2 regions of the Mycobacterium bourgelatii genome follow, and region 2 is predicted to be linked to the other one. Evidence: riboswitches for the same ligand, from Rfam matches in the RefSeq annotation. Region 2 holds a riboswitch; the other holds the start of a gene.
The links. Region 2 has a riboswitch for glycine ahead of gcvP (aminomethyl-transferring glycine dehydrogenase). Riboswitches for the same ligand answer to the same signal wherever they lie in the genome.
Positions count from the first base shown of each region.

Region 1: another riboswitch for glycine. It lies ahead of gcvT (glycine cleavage system aminomethyltransferase GcvT); the one in region 2 lies ahead of gcvP (aminomethyl-transferring glycine dehydrogenase).

Region 1 is NZ_BLKZ01000002.1:797,645-807,663, reverse strand. Features, by position in the region: gene G6N68_RS28695 (TetR/AcrR family transcriptional regulator) at 1-250, opposite strand, end outside; gene G6N68_RS28690 (cation:proton antiporter) at 262-552, opposite strand; gene G6N68_RS28685 (monovalent cation/H+ antiporter complex subunit F) at 582-851, opposite strand; gene G6N68_RS28680 (Na+/H+ antiporter subunit E) at 857-1,357, opposite strand; gene G6N68_RS28675 (complex I subunit 5 family protein) at 1,358-2,740, opposite strand; gene G6N68_RS28670 (sodium:proton antiporter) at 2,748-3,134, opposite strand; gene G6N68_RS28665 (MnhB domain-containing protein) at 3,131-3,622, opposite strand; gene mbhE (hydrogen gas-evolving membrane-bound hydrogenase subunit E) at 3,619-5,937, opposite strand; gene G6N68_RS28655 (PP2C family protein-serine/threonine phosphatase) at 6,107-6,838, shown strand; glycine riboswitch at 6,948-7,038, shown strand; gene gcvT (glycine cleavage system aminomethyltransferase GcvT) at 7,334-8,443, shown strand; gene glyA (serine hydroxymethyltransferase) at 8,443-9,720, shown strand; gene G6N68_RS28640 (L-serine ammonia-lyase) at 9,717-10,019, shown strand, end outside.
Region 2 is NZ_BLKZ01000001.1:3,065,549-3,075,567, forward strand. Features, by position in the region: gene secA2 (accessory Sec system translocase SecA2) at 1-954, shown strand, start outside; gene G6N68_RS13300 (CDP-alcohol phosphatidyltransferase family protein) at 1,087-1,722, shown strand; gene G6N68_RS13305 (DUF881 domain-containing protein) at 1,715-2,638, shown strand; gene G6N68_RS13310 (small basic family protein) at 2,673-3,005, shown strand; gene G6N68_RS13315 (DUF881 domain-containing protein) at 3,066-3,962, shown strand; gene gcvH (glycine cleavage system protein GcvH) at 3,985-4,389, shown strand; gene garA (glycogen accumulation regulator GarA) at 4,603-5,070, shown strand; gene ftsR (transcriptional regulator FtsR) at 5,067-5,807, shown strand; gene G6N68_RS13335 (bifunctional nuclease family protein) at 5,924-6,418, shown strand; gene G6N68_RS13340 (MerR family transcriptional regulator) at 6,701-7,336, shown strand; glycine riboswitch at 7,402-7,499, shown strand; glycine riboswitch at 7,502-7,626, shown strand; gene gcvP (aminomethyl-transferring glycine dehydrogenase) at 7,661-10,019, shown strand, end outside.

The sequences.
Region 1 (10,019 bases), on a different contig from region 2:
AGCCCAACCGATCCGCACCCGCGAACGGCGCAAGATCGGGGGTCGCGCCCAGGATGGCGTGCAACACGAGCTCGGCCTTCGACGACCAGCGACGGTCCAGGCTCGACCGGCTGACCCCACATCTTGCGGCGATCAACCGCATGCTCAGCGCGTCCCAACCGACCTCCACGAGCAGCTCACGGGTCACCGACAACACCCGCTCGTCTATCGACGCGTCCCGCGGACGTCCCGCCGACCTACTGCTTTGCACGCCCGCCATTGTTATTCCGGCGAATCCGTCAGGTCATCGTCTGCGTCGGCTTTACTGCGGCGGCGGGCGGAACGGGAAATCGAGTGACCCGCCGTGGGCGAGGTCAGCACCATAAAGACGATCGCCAAAGTCGCGATAGAGATGATGGCAGCGTTCTCGGTCGCGATGGAGGACGCGAGGACGACGATCACTCCTGGGCCAGTGGCCAAACCTTGGGCATGCAACTGACTTTGCGTGTCGGGCATCCGCATGATGCCGTACACGCTGATGGTCAGCAGCAGGAGCCCCGCGATCAGCAACACCCCGCCCACAATGTCGAGAGCTAGCGAGATCATTCGAACGGCCCTCCGGATCCCAGATATCGGGCCGCGGCGACCGTCGCGACGAACGACAGCAGCGCGAGTGCCACCGCTGCGTTCAGGTAGTAGGACTTGTCCAGCAGGTAGCACAGCAGCGCGAGCAGTGACACCACGAGCACGGCCAGCAGGTCGAGGGCGACTACTCGCTGGTGCACGTCGCGTGCTCGCAGCAGCACCAGGCCCCCGGCCACGAGCAGCAGCGTGGTCCAGACAACGGCGACGATGAGCAGCAGGGTAGGCACGGCGATCAGGGGAATGCGCGCCGCTGTGCGCGCTGGTAGGAAGCGGTCTGGTCCTTGATCACGGCCTCTACGTCGGTGGCATCCAGCACATGCAGCACAAGTTCGCCCTTCGCGGTGTCGACGTCGACGACGACCGTATCCGGCGATAGCCCCACCCGGATCGCCCAGGCCGTGGCGGACGCCGGATCATTTCGGCGGATCGGCAACGTCACGAATCCCGGGGCCAGGGGTCGTAGCCCGAGGCAGTGGGCTGCCACCTGCCAGCTCCCACGGCACATGTCCACCAGGGTGAAACCGATCAGGGCGGGAAAGCCGGACAGGCGCCGCAGGGTCGTCGCACCCGACGGCCGCCGAGATCGCCGCTCGGGTCCGAGGACGCGCGCCTCGCCCAGTGCGAGTAGCAGCGCAAGACCGACGCCCACGAGCACATCGCCCGGCTCCACACTGGTCAGGAACAACAGGTAAACGGCGGTAAGCGCGGCGACCCGGACCACGAGGCTAATCATCTACAACCTCCCCAGCAATACATCGGCGCCGTCCTGACACATGCTGAGCAACGGTTCTGCCGCCAGGCCAATAGCCAGCACCAAAACCGCGAAGACCGCGACGAGCGCGCGCGCCGGTAGCGCGCTGGGCTCTGCGACGCCGGCAGGCGCATCGTCGGGGCGCCAGAACTTCCGCTGATAGATCTGAAACATGTACACCAGCGAAAGCACGCTGCCGACGACCAGCAGCACCACCAGCTGCGGCCGGTCCCCGACGACGGCGGTCCGGAACACTTCCAACTTCGCGATGAATCCGCCGGCCGGAGGCACGCCGGCGACGCTGAATGCCCCGATCGCAAATGCCGCCGCCACCAAGGGCCCCCGCAGCCCCGCAGCCAGGAACAGCAGCCCCTTGTTCACGGCGTTGATAATGCTGTAGACGACGGCCGCCGCCAGTCCGATCGAGCCGCCGATGCCTAACGCGATGAGCATGTAGCCGACCTGGCCGATGGCCGAGTAGGCAAGTGTCTCGCCGATGTCACCGCGTGACACCGCCACGACGCCGCCGTAGAGCATCGATACGACGCCCAGCGCGATGATCGCCGTCGCGGCAAATCGCAGCTCGTCGGGGAACAGGCCGGCGCCAAAGCGCAGCAGGCCGTAGCTGCCGATGTTGGACACGGCGCCGCTGAGGATGGCGGCGACGGCCGGGCGTGTGCCGGTGTAGACCGTCGGCAGCCAGAAGTGGAAAGGGAAGAGGCCGAGCTTGACGCTGAAGGCAACGAAGAATCCGACCGCCACGAGCAGCGTGGCATTCGGGCCGGCGTCGTGGATCCGCTGCGCGACGTCGGCCATGGCCAGCGCGCCCGTGATGTGGTACGTCCCCGCGACCGAGATCAAGAAGACGAACGAACCGAGCAGGTTCACTGCGGCAAAGATCAGCGCCGCGCGCAACTGACGGGCCAGCCCGCCATAGGTGGTCAGCGCGTACGACGCGATCATCGATATCTCGAAGAAGACGTAGAAATTGAACACGTCAGCGGTAAGGAACAGACCGGTCAAGCCCGCGGCGAGCAGCACCACCAGCCCGGGAAACGTCCGGGCGTGCACGCCGACGATCGCCTCGTTGGCAACCGCAAAGATCAGCACCAAAACCGAGACCAGCGCGAACAGCATCCCCAGCGCATCGGCATTCAGCACGATGCCCACACCGGCCTGCCAGCCACCCGTCGTCACCTGATCGGGTCCGGGTGAGAGCACGTCGAAGGTGAGAAAGACGATGGCAATGAACGTGGCGACCAACGCTGCGACGGCGGCCCAGGCGACATAGCGGCGACGGCCGTCCAGCGCGATGAGTACCGTGCCCGCCGTCCAGGGCACAAGCAGAACCAACGACAGCGCCATCAGGGCATCACGTCATCTCACTGGTATCCCGCTGCCGGTCACGCTGCAGCCGCTCTTCGTGCCTGCTCTCCTGAGCAGCGAGTTCGTCGCTCTGCGCGGTCCGGAACACCACCACGGCGCGGTGCACCAGCGCGAGCAGCAACGCCAGGGTGGCGAGCCCGATGACGAGCGCGGTCAGCATCAGCGCCTGCGGCAAAGGGTCACTCACCGGGTCCCCGGCTTCAGGGGAAATGGGCGCCTGTCCACGGGTCAGGCTGGCACCGATCAGCGCCACCACGGCGGCCTGCGACACGAGGGCGACGCCCACGACCATGCGCACCAGGTCACGTTGCAGCAGCAGGTAGGCCCCACCGCCGAAAAGCACGGCGGCCGTCATCGCGAACGCGAACATCATCGGATGCCGCCCTCCCCGTCTTCGCCGTCTGCGTCGTCGATGGTTTCCGTGACAAGGCGTTCGGGGCCAGAGAACTGGTGCAGCAGCATCGCCATCACCCCGAAGACGAGCAGGAAGACCCCGATGTCGAAGAGCAGCGGGGTGAACAATTCCAGCGAGCCGATCGTCACAACCCGCTGACCGCGTGCGGGGAAATGGCTGAACAAGGGCTTGTCAAAAAGCAACGGAAGGAAACCCACGAGCAACGAGAGCAGCAGACCCGCGACGGCCACTTGCGGCGCGAAGCGCAGCAGCGGCAACATCCTCTCCGCCGTCGGCGCCCCGAGCGCTACGTAACACAACGCCACAGCCAGGGCGACGACCATGCCGGCGGCGAACCCGTCCCCCACATCGACGTACCCCTTGACGATGAGGGCCGCCGCCACCATGAGACTCGGGCCCAACAGCACTTGCGCCACGACCCGCAGCACCACGTCCTTGCGCCTCACCAGAGCTTGCCCTCTTTGAGCAGCGTTGCCACACCGACGACGGCGACGAGCAGCACCGTGATCTCGGCCAGGGTGTCCAGGCCGCGGAAGTCGGTGATGATGACGGTGACGACGTCCTTCCCGTGGGCGCTCGGCGTGCTACGGATGTACTCGTCGGCCACACTCGGTGCGCTGGTCGGCGACGAGAGGAAGCCCCACACGGTGGCGAAGGCGGTTACCCCCGCGAGGATCCCGGCCGACACGCTGCGCCAGCGCCGACGGGGGCGCCCGCTGCGCGGCAGCACCAACGTCCCAGCGAGTCCACCGTGTTCGCGGGTGGGTTCGTCCTTCGGTAGGTGCGCGAACGCGGCGATGAAGATGAGGGTGATCATCGTCTCGACGAGAACCGCCACCAATGCGATGTCGGGGGCCGCCAGCAGCGCGTACACGGCTGCCAGAGCGAAGCCGACCACCGCCAGCGCCAACACCATTCCCACCCGGGCGCGGGCCCACGCGGTGGCCAGGGTCGCGATGATGACCAGGCCCAGCAATGGCAAGACCACCCAGTCGACACCGCGCACGCGCCCCACCACGTACTCGCCGGCCGTCGGCGTGACGGCAAAGGCCAATGTGGTCAACACACCGGCGGGAACCAGCACCGCGGCGACACTGCTACGCAGGTCGCGCACCTCGAAGTCGTGAATCGCCGCGGAGAGCCGCGCCAGCGCCCGCAGACTTCGGGTGTAAATCCGCAGCGGCCCGACCCGTTCGCCCACCCGCGCCAGGGCGAGCGAGATCGCGTCCCGGAGGCGCGGCACGGCCAGCAGCGAAAACCCCAACGCCCACGCACTCAGCGCCATCAGGTTCGCCGGACGCGCGTCCAGGTGGTAGGCGGGCGACAACTGGATGGGCGCGCCGTTGGTGACGGCTCCGGCATCCGTGGCCAAACCGCTGAGCAATTGCGGCACCAATCCGCCGAGCACCCCGACCGCCGCCAAGACGACGACGGGGGCCGTCAGCAGGCGTGGTGTCGGCTCGGGTTCGGTGCGCGTCGGGCCCAGGAACAGCAACACCCAGAACCGTCCTATGTAGGCCAACGTCAGACCCGCGGCGAGAACGGCGAGGCCGGCCAGCACCGGCCCGGCGCCGGCCTCCGCCTCGAAGAACAACTCGTCCTTGAAGAACCCCGCGGTCAGGGGCAACCCAGCCAGGTTGGCCGCCGCGATGAGGGCCGCTGCCGCCAGCAGCGGTCTGTGGCGTGCCATGCCGCCGAGGCGAGACAGGCGTTGTTCCCCGGTCGACATCGTCACCGCACCCGCCGTCATGAACAGGGCGCTCTTGGCCAGGCCGTGGGCAAGCACGTAGAAGGCCGCCGCACCGGCCGCAGTGTCGCCGTCGATGCCGTACAGCATCACCACGTAGCCGTACTGCGAGATCGTCGAGTAAGCCAGCACTTGCTTGAGCACATCCTGGCCGAGCGCGAGGACGCCGCCGACCACGATGGATGCCACGCCGACCACCAATAGGCCGGTCAGCACGACCTTGCTGTGCGCGAGCAACGGATGCACCCGGCCCAGAACGAGCACCCCCGCGGCGACCATGGCCGCCGAGTGCAGGTAGGCCGAGACCGGTGTCGGCGCTGCCATCGCCTTGGGCAGCCAGAAATGCAGAGGCACCTGCGCACTCTTGGCCAGCGCCGCCACCGCGAGCAGCGCCCCGGCGACGGTGGCCGTCGTCCCGGGCTCGATGCGGTCGAGCAGGTCAGGTATCGAAAAGGTCCCGTAATGCGCGTACAGCAGCACGGCGGCGATCAGCATGGCGACGGCGCTGGCCACGGTCACCAGCAGCGCCATCAGGGCCGCCCGGCGGGCGTGTGGCTCGTCCCGGTCGAAGCCGATCAGAAAGTACGAGCAGATCGCGGTCACATCGAAGAACAAGAACAGCAGCACCAGGTCCTGCGCCGTCGCCAAGCCCACCATCGCCACCGCGAACAGGGCCATCCACGGCCAGAATTGCCACCGGTCCCGCGCCGGGCGCTCTTTGTGCTTCAGGTGCAGAGACAGATAGGCCGTGCCGTAGCAGAAAACCAGGGCACCGATGCCGCAGGCCAACATCGAATACAGTGCCGCCAGTCCGTCGAACGCGAAGCTCAGGTGCAGGCCCAGCGACGGCACCCATGGCAACGTGACCGTTCCACCACCGGTGCGCCAGGCCCACAGACACACGACGAACCCGATGAGCGCGAGCGCGGCGGAAGTCCAACCTTGCCAGTCTGTCGGCATCCGCTGACGGTCGTCCGTCTCGCGCGTTTCCGCTGTGCTGGAAGCAGTGGTCACAAAGCTCCTCGTCGACAGACGGACACACTCTCGAGCGGGTGATTGCACTGCACAGCCGCGTCCCAGCAGTACCCGCGCAAGGAAAAAGTAAGCCTAGTCGCTTCCGTGGCGTCGCTCACCATGGCCAATGTGCGGGTGAAGCGGCGCCGAAGGCTTAACGTTGTGCCTTGTGGAGTTTGCGGGCGTCACCGACATCGGCCGTCATCGACGCAACAATCAGGACCGGTGGGCCGCGGATGCCGATCAGTCGCTGTTCATCGTCGCCGATGGAGTGGCGGGCAGCACCGACGGTGAACTGGCCGCTGCCCTGGTAACCGAACTGCTGCCGACGTACGTCGCCCGCCATCTCAAACCCGACGTCGAGGGCGAAGTCGTCGAAATCGAGCCAGAAGCGCTCGGCCGCGCGATTGAGGATTTCTGTGCCGACTTCCGCGGATATGCAAGCACCGATCCCCGGGCCGCCGGTGCCACCAGCACCGTGGTGGCGGCGGTGGTCACGGGGTCTCGACTTCTGGTGGCCCATCTGGGCGACAGCCGCGCATACCTGCTCCGCGACCAGGAGCTGCAGTGCCTGACCCGCGATCACAATCTGCTGCGGGAGCTCATAGACGCGGGCAAGGTCGATGTCGCAGACGCCGACCGGCACCCGGCACGCAACACGCTGACCCGGCATGTGGCGATGCTGCCGCGGGCGCTTCCCGATAGCTCTGCGGTGGGTCTGGAGCCCGGCGATCGGATCCTGCTGTGCAGCGACGGCCTCTACAGCGTGGTCGACAAACCGTCCCTGGAGCGAATACTGGCGTCGCATCCCGTACCCGAGGATGCTTGCACCGCTCTGGTCGCGGCCGCCAACGAGGCCGGCGGACCGGACAACATCACCGCCATCGTCATCAACGTCTAGCGCGCGGCCTGACTTTTCGGTGTGACGGGCGCCTCACGACCGCATCCGTGACATGGCGCCTGTACATAACCTATATTCGTATCCGATACACAAGTGAATCTGACGCCGTTGACGCGCCGTGGGAGAACCTCTTCACCGAGGTGCCGTAGGAGCAAGATCCTCCCCGGGAATCTCTCAGGCCCAAGTACCGCAGCGCCGAGGCGACTCTGGAGACAAGGCCGGCTTTGGCCGGGCTTACCGAAGGTGTACGGCTGTGCCGCCAAGCACGGCCCCAGACTCTCAGGTTTCAGGACAGAGCGGGGAGGGCGCACCCAGCCCGGTCATCGGGCCCACTGAAACCGGAGTTGCCCCCGTGTCCGACATGCATGCCCACGTTCCCAACGGCCTTGCCGGGACCGCCGAACTGACCTGCAAAGCAAGTTCCACCCAAACCTATTTCACCGCAAACGTTTCCAGAGACAAGGCGCTGACATGACCGTGACAATGAGTCCATGTATGGGGGCATCATCGCCCCTCCTCGACGTGCACCGCGTACTCGGGGCCCGCTTCACCGACTTCGCCGGTTGGCAGATGCCGGTGCGGTACGGCAGCGAGCTCACCGAGCATCACGCCGTCCGCTCGGCCGCCGGGTTGTTCGACCTGTCCCACATGGGCGAGATCGAGATCGTCGGACCCGACGCGGCGGCCGTGCTCGACTACGCGCTCGTCGGCGCGTTCGGACCCGTCAAGGTCGGCAAAGCCAAGTACTCGCTGCTGTGCGCTGAGAACGGCGGCGTGCTCGACGATCTGGTGGCCTACCGACTCGCCGCAGACCGCTTCCTGGTGGTCGCCAACGCGGCCAACACGGCGGTCGTGCACGCCGCACTCACCCGGCGAGCGGCCGGGTTCGACGCCACGATCACCGACCGCTCCGCGGAGATGGCGCTCATCGCGCTGCAAGGACCCGTCGCGGAGCGGGTGCTCTGCAAGACCGTCGACCCGACTGACGTGGGGACGGTGACCGGACTCAAGTACTACGCGGCAACCGAGTTGCGCATCGGCACCATGCCGATCCTGTTGGCCCGCACCGGATACACCGGAGAAGACGGCTTCGAGCTGTACGTTGCCAACGACCGCGCCATCGATCTGTGGTGGCTGCTGCTGGACGCCGGTGCTGACCATGGGGTGGCCCCGGCGGGCCTGGCTTGCCGCGACACTTTGCGGCTGGAGGCGGGCATGCCGCTCTACGGTAACGAATTGTCCCCGGAGACAACCCCTTACGACGCCGGCCTGGGCAAGGCCGTGCGACTCGACAAAGACTTCGTGGGTCGGGACGCGCTCGCGCAGTATGCCAAATGGGGACCGCTGCGCAATCTCGTCGGGTTGCAGGGCATCGGGCGGCGGGCCGCGCGCCAGGGATACGGCGTGTACACGAAGGACGGTGCGCACCGAATCGGAACTGTCACCTCTGGCGCGCTGTCGCCCACGCTGGGCCACCCGGTCGCGCTGTGTTACGTCGCCACCGGCTCGGTTGGACTCGGTTCCGTTGTCTCCGTGGATATTCGGGGCGGCGACGAGCGCTTTCGTGTCGTCGAGACCCCCTTCTACTCACGGAGCCGATCCTGATGAACACGCTGAATCAACCGCTCGCCACGTTCGACCCCGACATCGCCGCCCTGATCGACAGCGAGCTCGGCCGTCAGGAAGACGGTCTCGAGATGATCGCTTCGGAGAACTACGCTCCGCTGGCGGTGCTGCAGGCCCAGGGGTCGGTGCTGACCAACAAGTACGCCGAAGGCTACCCCGGCCGCCGCTATTACGGCGGCTGCCAGTTCATCGACGGCATCGAGCAGCTGGCCATCGACCGCGTCAAGGACCTCTTCGGCGCCGAATACGCCAATGTGCAACCACATTCGGGTGCCACCGCCAATGCCGCCACCATGCACGCGCTGCTCAGCCCTGGCGACACCATCCTCGGATTGTCACTGGCGCACGGCGGCCATCTCACCCACGGGATGCGCATCAACTTCTCCGGCAAGTTGTACAACGTCGCCGCTTACGAAGTGTCCGAAGAGGACTACCTCATCGACATGGATGCGGTCGCGGAGGCCGCCCGTACGCAACGGCCCAAGCTGATCATCGCGGGCTGGTCGGCCTACCCCCGCCGGCTGGACTTTGCCCGGTTCCGCGCAATCGCCGACGAGGTTGATGCGCTGTTGATGGTCGATATGGCGCACTTCGCCGGTCTGGTGGCAGCCGGACTGCATCCCAGCCCAGTACCGCACGCCCACGTCGTCACCTCGACCACCCACAAAACGCTGGGCGGGCCTCGCGGCGGCATCATCTTGTCCAACGACCCCGCCATCGCCAAGAAAATCAATTCCGCGGTGTTCCCCGGACAGCAGGGTGGACCACTCGAGCACGTCATCGCCGCCAAGGCCACCGCATTCAAGATGGCAGCACAACCCGAATTCGTTGAACGCCAACGACGTTGCTTGGAAGGTGCGCGCATCCTCGCGGACCGACTGACCCAGCCCGATGTGGCCGAGCAGGGCATCACCGTGTTGACCGGCGGAACCGACGTACACCTGGTTCTGGTCGACCTCCGGCACGCCCAACTTGACGGGCAGCAAGCCGAGGACCGGCTGGCCGCGGTCGACATCACGGTCAACCGCAATGCCGTGCCATTCGACCCCCGGCCGCCGATGGTGACCTCGGGGTTGCGAATCGGCACCCCGGCGTTGGCCGCACGAGGCTTCTCGGCCGACGACTTCCGCGCCGTGGCTGATGTCATCGCTTCGGCACTGACAGCCACCAGTGACGACGAATTGGGTCCGCTCCGCACCCGAGTCCAAGAGTTGGCCGCGCGCCACCCGCTCTACCCTGCCCTGAAACAGCCGTGACAATCAGCGTTTTCGATCTATTCACCGTAGGCATCGGACCGTCCAGTTCCCACACGGTCGGTCCGATGCGCGCTGCGAACGAGTTCGTCACCACCCTGCGCAACCTCGGGCTGGTTCATTCCGTCACCACGCTACGGGTGGATCTGTTCGGATCACTGGCGGCCACCGGCGCGGGCCACGGCACCATGCCGGCCATCCTGCTCGGCTTGGAAGGCGCTCGGCCAGAAACGATTACCACCGAGGAAAAGGAACGCCGACTTGCCGAGATCGCCGCTTCCGGAAAGACATGGATTTACGGG
Region 2 (10,019 bases):
GTGGTGCTCAACGCGAAGAACGACGCCGAAGAGGCGCAGGTCATCGCCGAGGCCGGTAAGTACGGGGCGGTCACGGTGTCCACGCAGATGGCCGGTCGGGGCACCGACATCCGGCTGGGCGGTTCGGACGAGGCCGATCACGACCGGGTCGCCGAACTGGGTGGACTGCACGTGGTGGGCACCGGCCGGCATAACACCGAGCGGTTGGACAACCAGTTGCGTGGCCGGGCCGGACGCCAGGGCGACCCCGGATCGTCGGTGTTCTTCTCCAGCTGGGAAGACGACGTCGTCGCGGCCAACCTCGACCCCAACAAGCTCCCCACCGAAACCGACGAGGACGGGCGGATCATCAGCCCCAAGACCAGCGGCCTGCTCGACCATGCGCAGCGCGTCGCCGAGGGCCGGTTGCTGGACGTACACGCCAACACGTGGCGCTACAACCAGTTGATCGCCCAGCAGCGCGCCATCATCGTCGATCGCCGAAACACGCTGCTGCGTACCCCAACGGCCCGCGAAGAGCTCGAAGACCTGGCGCCCAAGCGGTACAAGAAGCTCCTCGAGGTCCTGTCGAAGGAAGAGGACGAGGCCGCAGCGGAGAAGCGCCTGGAAAAGATCTGCCGGCTGATCATGCTCTACCACCTCGACCGGGGCTGGGCCGACCACTTGGCCTACCTGGCCGACATCCGCGAGAGCATCCATCTGCGTGCGTTGGGTCGACAGAACCCGCTCGACGAATTCCACCGGCTGGCGGTCGACGCGTTCGCATCGCTGGCCGCGGACGCCATCGAGGCGGCCCAACAAACCTTCGAGACGGCCAACATCCTCGAAGAGGAACCTGGCCTGGATCTTTCCAAGCTGGCCCGGCCGACCTCGACGTGGACCTACATGGTCAACGACAACCCGCTGGCCGACGACACACTTTCGACGTTGAGCCTGCCCGGCGTATTCCGCTGAGTCGCTGAGTATTGCCCGGCTCCACCTCAGTCCGCTGTGCGGACCGCATCGTCGTCGGGCTCGGCCAGATTGCCCAACTCCTCAACAGTCCGCTGTGCGGACCGCATCGTCGTCGGGCTAATGTCACCGCTCATGGAGCCTGTGCTCGCACAGAACCGGGTGCTGACGGTGCCCAATGTGCTGAGCATCGCGCGCCTCGTGCTGATCCCGGTGTTCATCTACCTGATGCTCGTCGAGCACGCCACGGGTTGGGCGGTGGCGATTCTGATGTTCAGCGGGGTATCGGATTATGCGGACGGCAAGATCGCCAGGCTGCTGAACCAGTCGTCAAAGTTGGGCACGCTGCTGGATCCTGCGGTCGACCGTCTGTACATGGTCACCGTCCCCATCGTGTTCGGGATCAGCGGCATCGCGCCCTGGTGGTTCATCATCACCTTGCTGGCCCGCGACGGCCTGCTGGCGCTGACCCTGCCGCTGCTATGGACGCGCGGGCTGACCGCCCTACCTGTCACCTACATAGGCAAGGCCGCGACGTTCGCCCTCATGGCCGGCTTTCCATTGGTGCTGCTGGGGCAGGGGGACGCGCTGTGGAGCCGGATCGTGGGGTGGTTCGGCTGGGCATTCCTGATCTGGGGCCTCTACATGTACCTGTGGGCGTTCGTGCTCTACCTGGTGCAGATGGCACTGGTGATGCGCGAGATGCCCAACGTCAAGCGGACAAAGCCGCGAACCCCGCCGTCGGCCCCCAACGCGGGTGAGCATGGCTGAACCGGATCGGCTGCTCGGCGGCTACGACCCCAACGCCGGCTACAGCGCCCGCGTCACGGCCAGGCCGAAACACATCCCGGTGCCGTCGCTGCTGCGCGCCCTGCTGTCGGAGCACCTCGATCCCGGGTACGCCGCGGCGGCCGCCAAACGGCAAGAGTCGGACACACCCCAGACTCCGGGCAGCCGCGTGACCGGCTGGCTGTGGCAGGCGCTGGCCGCGACCCTGGTCGCCGCGGTATTCGCCGCCGCCGTGGCGCAAGCCCGTTCAGTTGCTCCCGGCGTGCGCAATGCCCAGCACCTGCTCGCGGCGAGCGTGCGGTCGACCAATGCCGCCGCCGCCAAGCTGGCGCAGCAACGCAGCGTCCTTTCGGCGAAGGTCGATGATGTGCAACGAATCGCGCTGGCCGACGACATCGAGGGCCAACGTTTGCTCCGGCAGCTGGACGGGATGAGCCGAGCCGCGGCCAGCAGCCGCATCATCGGCCCCGGCTTGACGGTGACGGTGACCGACCCGGGCGTTGGACCCAATCTGTCCGACGCATCCAAACAGCGGGTGAGCGGCAGCCGTCAGATCATCCTCGACCGCGACTTGCAACTCGTCGTCAATTCGTTGTGGGCCAGCGGGGCCGAAGCGATCGCAGTCGACGGCGCCCGGATCGGGCCGAACGTGACGATTCGGCAGGCCGGGGGATCGATCCTGGTGGACAACAATCCGGCCAGCAGCCCATACACGATCGTCGCGATTGGCCCGCCGAATGCGATGAAGGACGTCTTCGACGACAGCCCGGGGCTGCGGCGACTGCGGCTGCTGGAAGTCTCCTACGGCGTGGGGGTCAGCGTGACCACCAGTGATGCACTGACGCTGCCGGCCGCAACGGTGCGGGATGTCAAGTTCGCGAAGAAGATTGGTTCCTAGTGGAGGAAATCCTGGTGAGAGAGATCCGACCGGCATGATCGGAATCGCGGCGCTTGCCATTGGCATCGTGCTGGGCCTGGTGTTCCACCCCAGCGTGCCCGAGGTAATCCAGCCCTACCTGCCGATTGCGGTGGTCGCCGCGCTCGACGCGGTGTTCGGCGGACTGCGGGCCTACCTGGAGAAGATCTTCGATCCAAAGGTGTTCGTGGTCTCGTTCGTTTTCAACGTCTTCGTGGCGGCGCTGATCGTCTACGTCGGCGACCAATTGGGGGTGGGCACCCAGTTGTCCACCGCGATCGTCGTCGTCCTGGGCATCCGCATCTTCGGCAACGCCGCCGCGTTGCGGCGCCGGTTGTTCGGAGCGTGACGCAGTGAGGACGATGAAGAGGAGGGGCGCCCTTTCACCCATGAGGGAGGTGAGACCAGCGTGAGCCAGGACGTTGACGGGCACGCGGGCGGCGCCAACGAACCCGATCGCACCGCGGCACAACAGAACCAGCCGGCTGCCGAGCCCGCGGCTCACCGCGGCGGGCGCCATGGCCGTCACGAACTGCCCGCCGAGCGGGCCCGTCCCAGAATCAATCCGTTCCGCCGCGCCAAAGGCACCGGGCGGACGGAACCGTCACGGGGTGGTCGCTCACGCCTGGTGTTCGGAGCGCTGGCGGTGTTGCTGTGTCTGGTTTTGGGCGTCGCGATCGTCACCCAGGTCCGTCAGAACGACTCCGGTGACTCGCTGGAAACGGCCCGTCCCGCAGATCTGTTGGTGCTGCTGGATTCATTGCGGCAGCGCGAGGCGACGCTGAATGCGGAAGTCGCCGAACTGCAAAACACCCTCAACGAGCTTCAGACATCCGGCAACAACGACCAAGCCGCAATCGAACGGGCGCAGGCCAAACTCGCGGCTCTGTCCATTCTGGTGGGCGCAGTGGGCGCCACTGGGCCGGGCGTCACGGTGAAAATCGACGACCCAGGCCCCGGGGTGTCGGCCGAAGCGATGCTGGATGTGATCAACGAACTGCGGGCCGCCGGCGCCGAAGCCATCGAAATCAATGACGGACAGCAGTCGGTGCGGGTGGGAGTCGACACCTGGGTGGTCGGGTCGCCGGGGGCACTGATCATCGACTCCAAGTCGCTGTCCCCGCCGTATTCGATTCTGGCCATTGGTGATCCGCCGACCCTGGCCGCGGCAATGCACATACCCGGTGGCGCCGAGGACAGCATCAAACGCGTCGGTGGGCGGATGTCGGTGCAGCAAGCCGACCGTGTCGACGTCACCACCTTGCGGCAACCAAAACCGCACCAATACGCTCAGCCCGTCAAGTGAACCGATCAGCCTGAGGAGCACCGTGAGCGATATCCCGCCGGATCTGCACTACACCGCCGAACACGAGTGGGTTCGGCGCACCTCAGAAGACACGGTGCGGATCGGGATCACTGATTTCGCGCAGTCGGCCCTGGGTGACGTGGTGTTCGTGCAGTTGCCCGATGTGGGCACCAAGGTGACCGCAGGGGAAGCCTTCGGCGAGGTGGAGTCGACCAAGTCGGTGTCGGATCTCTTTGCGCCGCTATCGGGAACGATCGCTGCGGTCAACGGCGACCTGGAAGGTAACCCGCAACTGGTGAACTCCGACCCGTACAGCGCCGGCTGGCTGGTAGACGTACAGGTCGACGGCCCGGAAGCGGCCGGACTGGAGTCCGCCATCGCGGAGCTGCTCGACGCGGAGGCCTACCGCGGAACGCTGACCGAATGACGATTGCTAAGGTCCGAAAGTATCGCGAAGCACCGAAGGAAGCGCGGGTAGGAGAAGCTAGGCTATCGGGCTTACGATCCTGCAAGTGGTGAGCACGTCGCAGGCTGTGCCCGGTACGGTCTAGCGTCACAAGCACGTGGAAGTACGAGAAGTCAGCAAGTCGGCCGAATGGCCCGGTGAGCGAACGCCACAGCGGCCAGTGAGGAGCAGCGGGTGACAGACAACGACCAGACCTCTGACGAAGTCACTGTGGAGACGACGTCCGTCTTCCGCGCCGACTTCCTCAATGAACTGGACGCTCCTGCGCAGGCGGGTACCGAGAGTGCCGTTTCGGGAGTGGAGGGACTTCCCGCGGGCTCGGCCCTGTTGGTCGTCAAACGCGGGCCGAACGCCGGGTCCCGATTCCTGCTCGACCAAGCCGTCACCTCGGCCGGCCGCCATCCCGACAGCGACATCTTCCTCGACGATGTCACCGTGAGCCGTCGGCACGCCGAATTCCGGCTGGAGAGCGGCGAGTTCAGCGTTGTGGACGTCGGCAGCCTCAACGGCACCTACGCCAACCGCGAGCCGGTGGATTCGGCCGTGCTGGCCAACGGCGACGAGGTCCAGATCGGCAAGTTCCGCCTGGTGTTCTTGACCGGGCCCAAGGGCGACGACGACGGGGGCACCGCAGGCCAGTGAGCGCACCCGATAGTCCCGCAGTCGCCGGGATGTCGATCGGGGCGGTCTTGGAACTGCTGCGACCGGATTTTCCCGACGTCACAATCTCCAAGATTCGATTCTTGGAGGCTGAGGGGCTGGTCACGCCACAGCGTGCCGCATCGGGCTACCGCCGGTTCACCGCATACGACTGCGCCCGGCTGCGCTTCATTCTCACCGCGCAGCGGGATCATTACCTGCCGCTCAAGGTGATCCGGGCCCAGCTTGACGCCCAGCCGGACGGCGAGTTGCCACCGTCTGCGTCTCCTTACGGCGTACCAAGATTGGTGCCGATAACCGACGACGCGGACAGCGCCGGGGCGGACGCGGGTGCCGTCTCGTCCACTGCCATCCGGCTCAGTCGCGAAGACCTGCTGGAACGCGCCCAGGTGGACGACGACCTGCTGACAGCGTTGCTCCGAGCCGGGGTGATCACCACGGGGCCGGGCGGCTTCTTCGACGAACACACGGTCGTGATCCTCCAATGTGCCCGCGCGCTCTCGGAATACGGTGTCGAGCCCAGGCATCTGCGCGCCTTCCGGTCGGCTGCCGACCGTCAGTCGGACCTGATCGCCCAAATCGCCGGCCCGATGGTCAAGGCCGACAAGGCCGGCGCCCGTGACCGTGCTGATGACTTGGCTCGCGAAGTTGCCGCGCTCGCTATCACATTGCACACTTCCTTGATCAAATCGGCCGTTCGCGACCTTCTGCAGCGCTGAGGACTAGACTTCGATCGACAGCTTGGTGTCGGCGACGCGGTGAAGATTTGGGGTACACCGCGCCGCCGTGCTGAGTGAAAATCGGACATGGCGGCATGTGCGGAGGGCAGGCGCAGATGGGCGAAGTACGTGTTGTCGGCATTCGTGTCGAGCAGCCCCAGAACCAGCCGGTGCTGTTGCTGCGCGAGACAAACGGTGACCGGTACCTACCGATCTGGATCGGACAGTCGGAGGCCGCAGCGATCGCCCTGGAGCAACAGGGCGTGGAGCCACCCCGGCCACTGACGCACGACCTGATCAGGGATGTCATTGCAGCCCTTGGGCATTCGCTCAAGGAGGTGCGCATCGTGGACCTGCAGGAGGGCACCTTCTACGCGGATCTGATCTTCGACCGCAACATCAAGGTGTCCGCACGTCCATCCGACTCCGTGGCGATCGCGCTGCGCGTCGGGGTGCCGATTTACGTCGAGGAAGCCGTACTGGCCCAGGCCGGTCTGCTCATCCCCGACGAGGCCGACGAACAAGAGAGCAGCGCCGTGCGGGAGGACGAGGTGGAGAAATTCAAGGAATTTCTCGACAGCGTCTCGCCCGACGACTTCAAGGCCACCTAGTTAGCCGGCGAGCCACCGAACCCGGCGAACGGTTGCGGATGGGTCCAGTGACCCTCAAGTTACGGATGAGTCTCATCTCACAGGCTGGACCCTCGACACGCCTTGCGCTTAGCGCCCGCTTTCGGTCGCGGCGGCCATACTTTGATGACGGTTGGATGATCACCGGGATTACGGCGGCAACCTAACGGCGTATGCTCTCAAGCACTCGGGCCTGAGAAGCGAGGTCGTTGGGACGGCCAGTGACGCAGCTAGACGAGAGCGCGATCGGCGAGAGGAAGCACCGTGAGCGAGCAGCCACGTCAAGGACAGCTTGACCTTGCTGACGACGCGGCCGCCGCCCCCGGTGGTGGCAGCGGCACACCCAGCAGGGTGACCGACGCAGTGCAGCCCGGACTGTTCCCCGACGATTCCGTGCCCGACGAGTTGGTGGGTTACCGCGGGCCCAGCGCCTGCCAGATCGCCGGCATCACCTACCGCCAGTTGGACTACTGGGCGCGGACTTCGCTGGTTGTCCCGTCGATTCGCAGCGCGGCCGGCTCCGGCAGCCAACGTCTTTATTCGTTCAAGGACATCCTGGTCCTCAAGATCGTCAAGCGGTTGCTGGACACCGGGATCTCGTTGCACAACATCCGGGTTGCGGTCGACCACCTGCGGCAGCGGGGCGTACAAGACCTGGCCAACATCACCTTGTTCTCCGACGGCACCAGCGTGTACGAGTGCACCTCCGCCGAAGAGGTCGTCGACCTGTTGCAGGGCGGCCAGGGTGTGTTCGGCATCGCCGTCTCGGGCGCGATGCGCGAGCTGACCGGCGTGATCGCCGACTTCCCCGGTGAGCGGGCCGACGGCGGGGAGTCGATAGCCGCCCCGGAGGACGAACTGGCTTCGCGTCGCAAGCACCGCGACCGCAAGATCGGCTAGTAGACCGGCTCAGCCTGCTACGGCGCGCGCCGAGAGCTCGCGGCCGAGTAAACTAGACAACGCATCGCACTTGCGCGGGAGAGTTTCGTGGCCGCCAGCCACGGACGCCGAAGGAGCAATACCTCTCCGTCAACCTCTCAGGCACCCGGACCGCGCTGGACAACGATGCCTCTGGAAAGCGGCGGCGACCCGATACGGGTCCCGCCCGCCGATGGGGAAAGGCACCCGCGTGACTCGGGGCGCCGAATCTCTCAGGCGCCCGGTGCTCGGGTGAAGACAGAGGGGGAGGGCCGCTGATCCCTCTTCCTGTGTCAGGAGTACACGTTGTCGAAACAGTTCGCGGAGCGCCACATCGGCCTGGACGGCCAGGCCATCGAAACCATGCTCGCGGTCATCGGAGTTGACTCGCTCGACGAGCTCGCCGGCAAGGCGGTCCCAACGGGCATCCTCGACAAGCTGACCGACGCCGGAGCGGCCCCAGGCCTGGACCAGCTGCCGCCGGCCGCCAGTGAGGCCGAGGCGCTCGCCGAGTTGCGCGCCTTGGCCGAGTCCAACACGGTGGCCGTGTCGATGATCGGTCAGGGCTACTACGACACCCTCACCCCGCCCGTGCTGGTGCGCAACATCATGGAAAATCCGGCCTGGTACACCGCTTACACCCCGTACCAGCCCGAGATCAGCCAGGGCCGGCTGGAAGCGCTGCTGAACTTCCAGACCATGATCACCGACCTCACCGGCCTCGAGATCGCCAACGCGTCGATGCTGGACGAGGGCACCGCGGCTGCCGAGGCCATGACCCTGATGCACCGCGCCGTGCGCGGCTCGACCCGCCGACTGGCCGTGGATGTCGACGTATTCACCCAGACCGCCGCGATTTTGGAGACCCGGGCCAAGCCGTTGGGCATCGAGATCGTCACCGCGGACCTTCGTGACGGGTTGCCCGACGGAGAATTCTTCGGCGTGATCGCCCAGCTGCCCGGCGCCAGCGGCCGGATCACGGACTGGTCGGCCCTGGTGCAGCAGGCCCACGAGCGCGGTGCCCTGGTGGCCATCGGCGCCGACCTGTTGGCGCTGACGCTGATCACACCGCCGGGCGAGATCGGCGCTGACGTCGTGTTCGGCACCACGCAACGGTTCGGCGTGCCAACGGGTTTCGGTGGCCCCCATGCCGGATACCTGGCCGTGCACGCCAAGCACGCCCGCCAGCTGCCGGGTCGGCTGGTCGGCGTTTCCCTGGACGCCGACGGGACACCGGCGTATCGGCTGGCCCTGCAGACCCGCGAACAGCACATCCGCCGGGACAAGGCGACCAGCAACATCTGCACCGCGCAGGTCTTGCTGGCGGTGATGGCGGCGATGTACGCCAGCTACCACGGCGCCGACGGACTGAAGGCCATCGCGCGGCGCGTGCATTCTCATGCCGAAACCATCGGTGCCGCCCTGGCCTCCGCGCCCAACACAGAGTTGGTGCACGACAAGTACTTCGACACCGTCCTGGCCCGGGTGCCGGGCCGCGCCGACGAGGTGCTGGCCGCCGCCAAGGCGCAGGGCATCAACCTATGGCGCGTCGATGCCGATCACGTGTCGGTCGCCTGTGACGAAGCCACCACCGACGCCCATGTGGCGGCGGTTCTGGACGCGTTCGGCGTCACCGCCACCGATCCCACGCCCGTCGACATTGCGACGCGGACGTCGGAATTCCTGACCCATCCCGCGTTCACCCGCTACCACAGCGAGACGTCGATGATGCGGTACCTGCGCGAGTTGTCCGACAAGGACATCGCGTTGGACCGCAGCATGATCCCGCTGGGCTCGTGCACGATGAAACTCAACGCCGCCGCCGAGATGGAGGCCATCACCTGGCCGGAGTTCGGGCGCCAGCATCCCTTCGCGCCCGCCGCGGACACGCCCGGATTGCGCCGTCTCATCGCCGACTTGGAGTCCTGGCTGGTGCACATCACCGGATACGACGCCGTCTCGCTGCAGCCCAACGCCGGCTCGCAGGGGGAGTACGCGGGCCTGTTGGCGATCCACGAATACCACGCCAGCAGGGGAGAGCCGCACCGCGACATCTGCCTGATCCCGTCGAGTGCGCACGGGACCAACGCCGCCTCGGCCGCGCTGGCCGGAATGCGGGTTGTCGTCGTGGCCTGCCACGACAACGGTGACGTGAACCTTGACGATCTGCGCGCCAAGGTCAGCGAACATGCCGAGCGGTTGTCGGCGCTGATGATCACCTACCCGTCCACCCACGGTGTGTACGAGCACGACATCGCCGACATCTGCGCGGCCGTGCACGACGCCGGCGGGCAGGTCTATGTCGACGGCGCCAACCTCAACGCGCTGGTCGGCCTGGCCCGACCGGGCAAGTTCGGCGGCGACGTGAGCCACCTGAACCTGCACAAGACGTTCTGCATCCCGCACGGCGGCGGCGGGCCCGGCGTCGGACCGGTCGCGGTGCGATCACACCTGGCCCCGTTCCTGCCGGGTCACCCCCACGCTCCCGAGTTGCCGAACGGGCGTCCGGTGTCGGCGGCGCCGTACGGCTCGGCCTCGATCCTGCCGATCAGCTGGGCCTACATCAGGATGATGGGGGGAGACGGCCTGCGGGCGGCCTCCCTGACGGCGATCGCGTCGGCCAACTACATCGCGCGCCGCCTCGACGAGTACTTCCCCGTGCTCT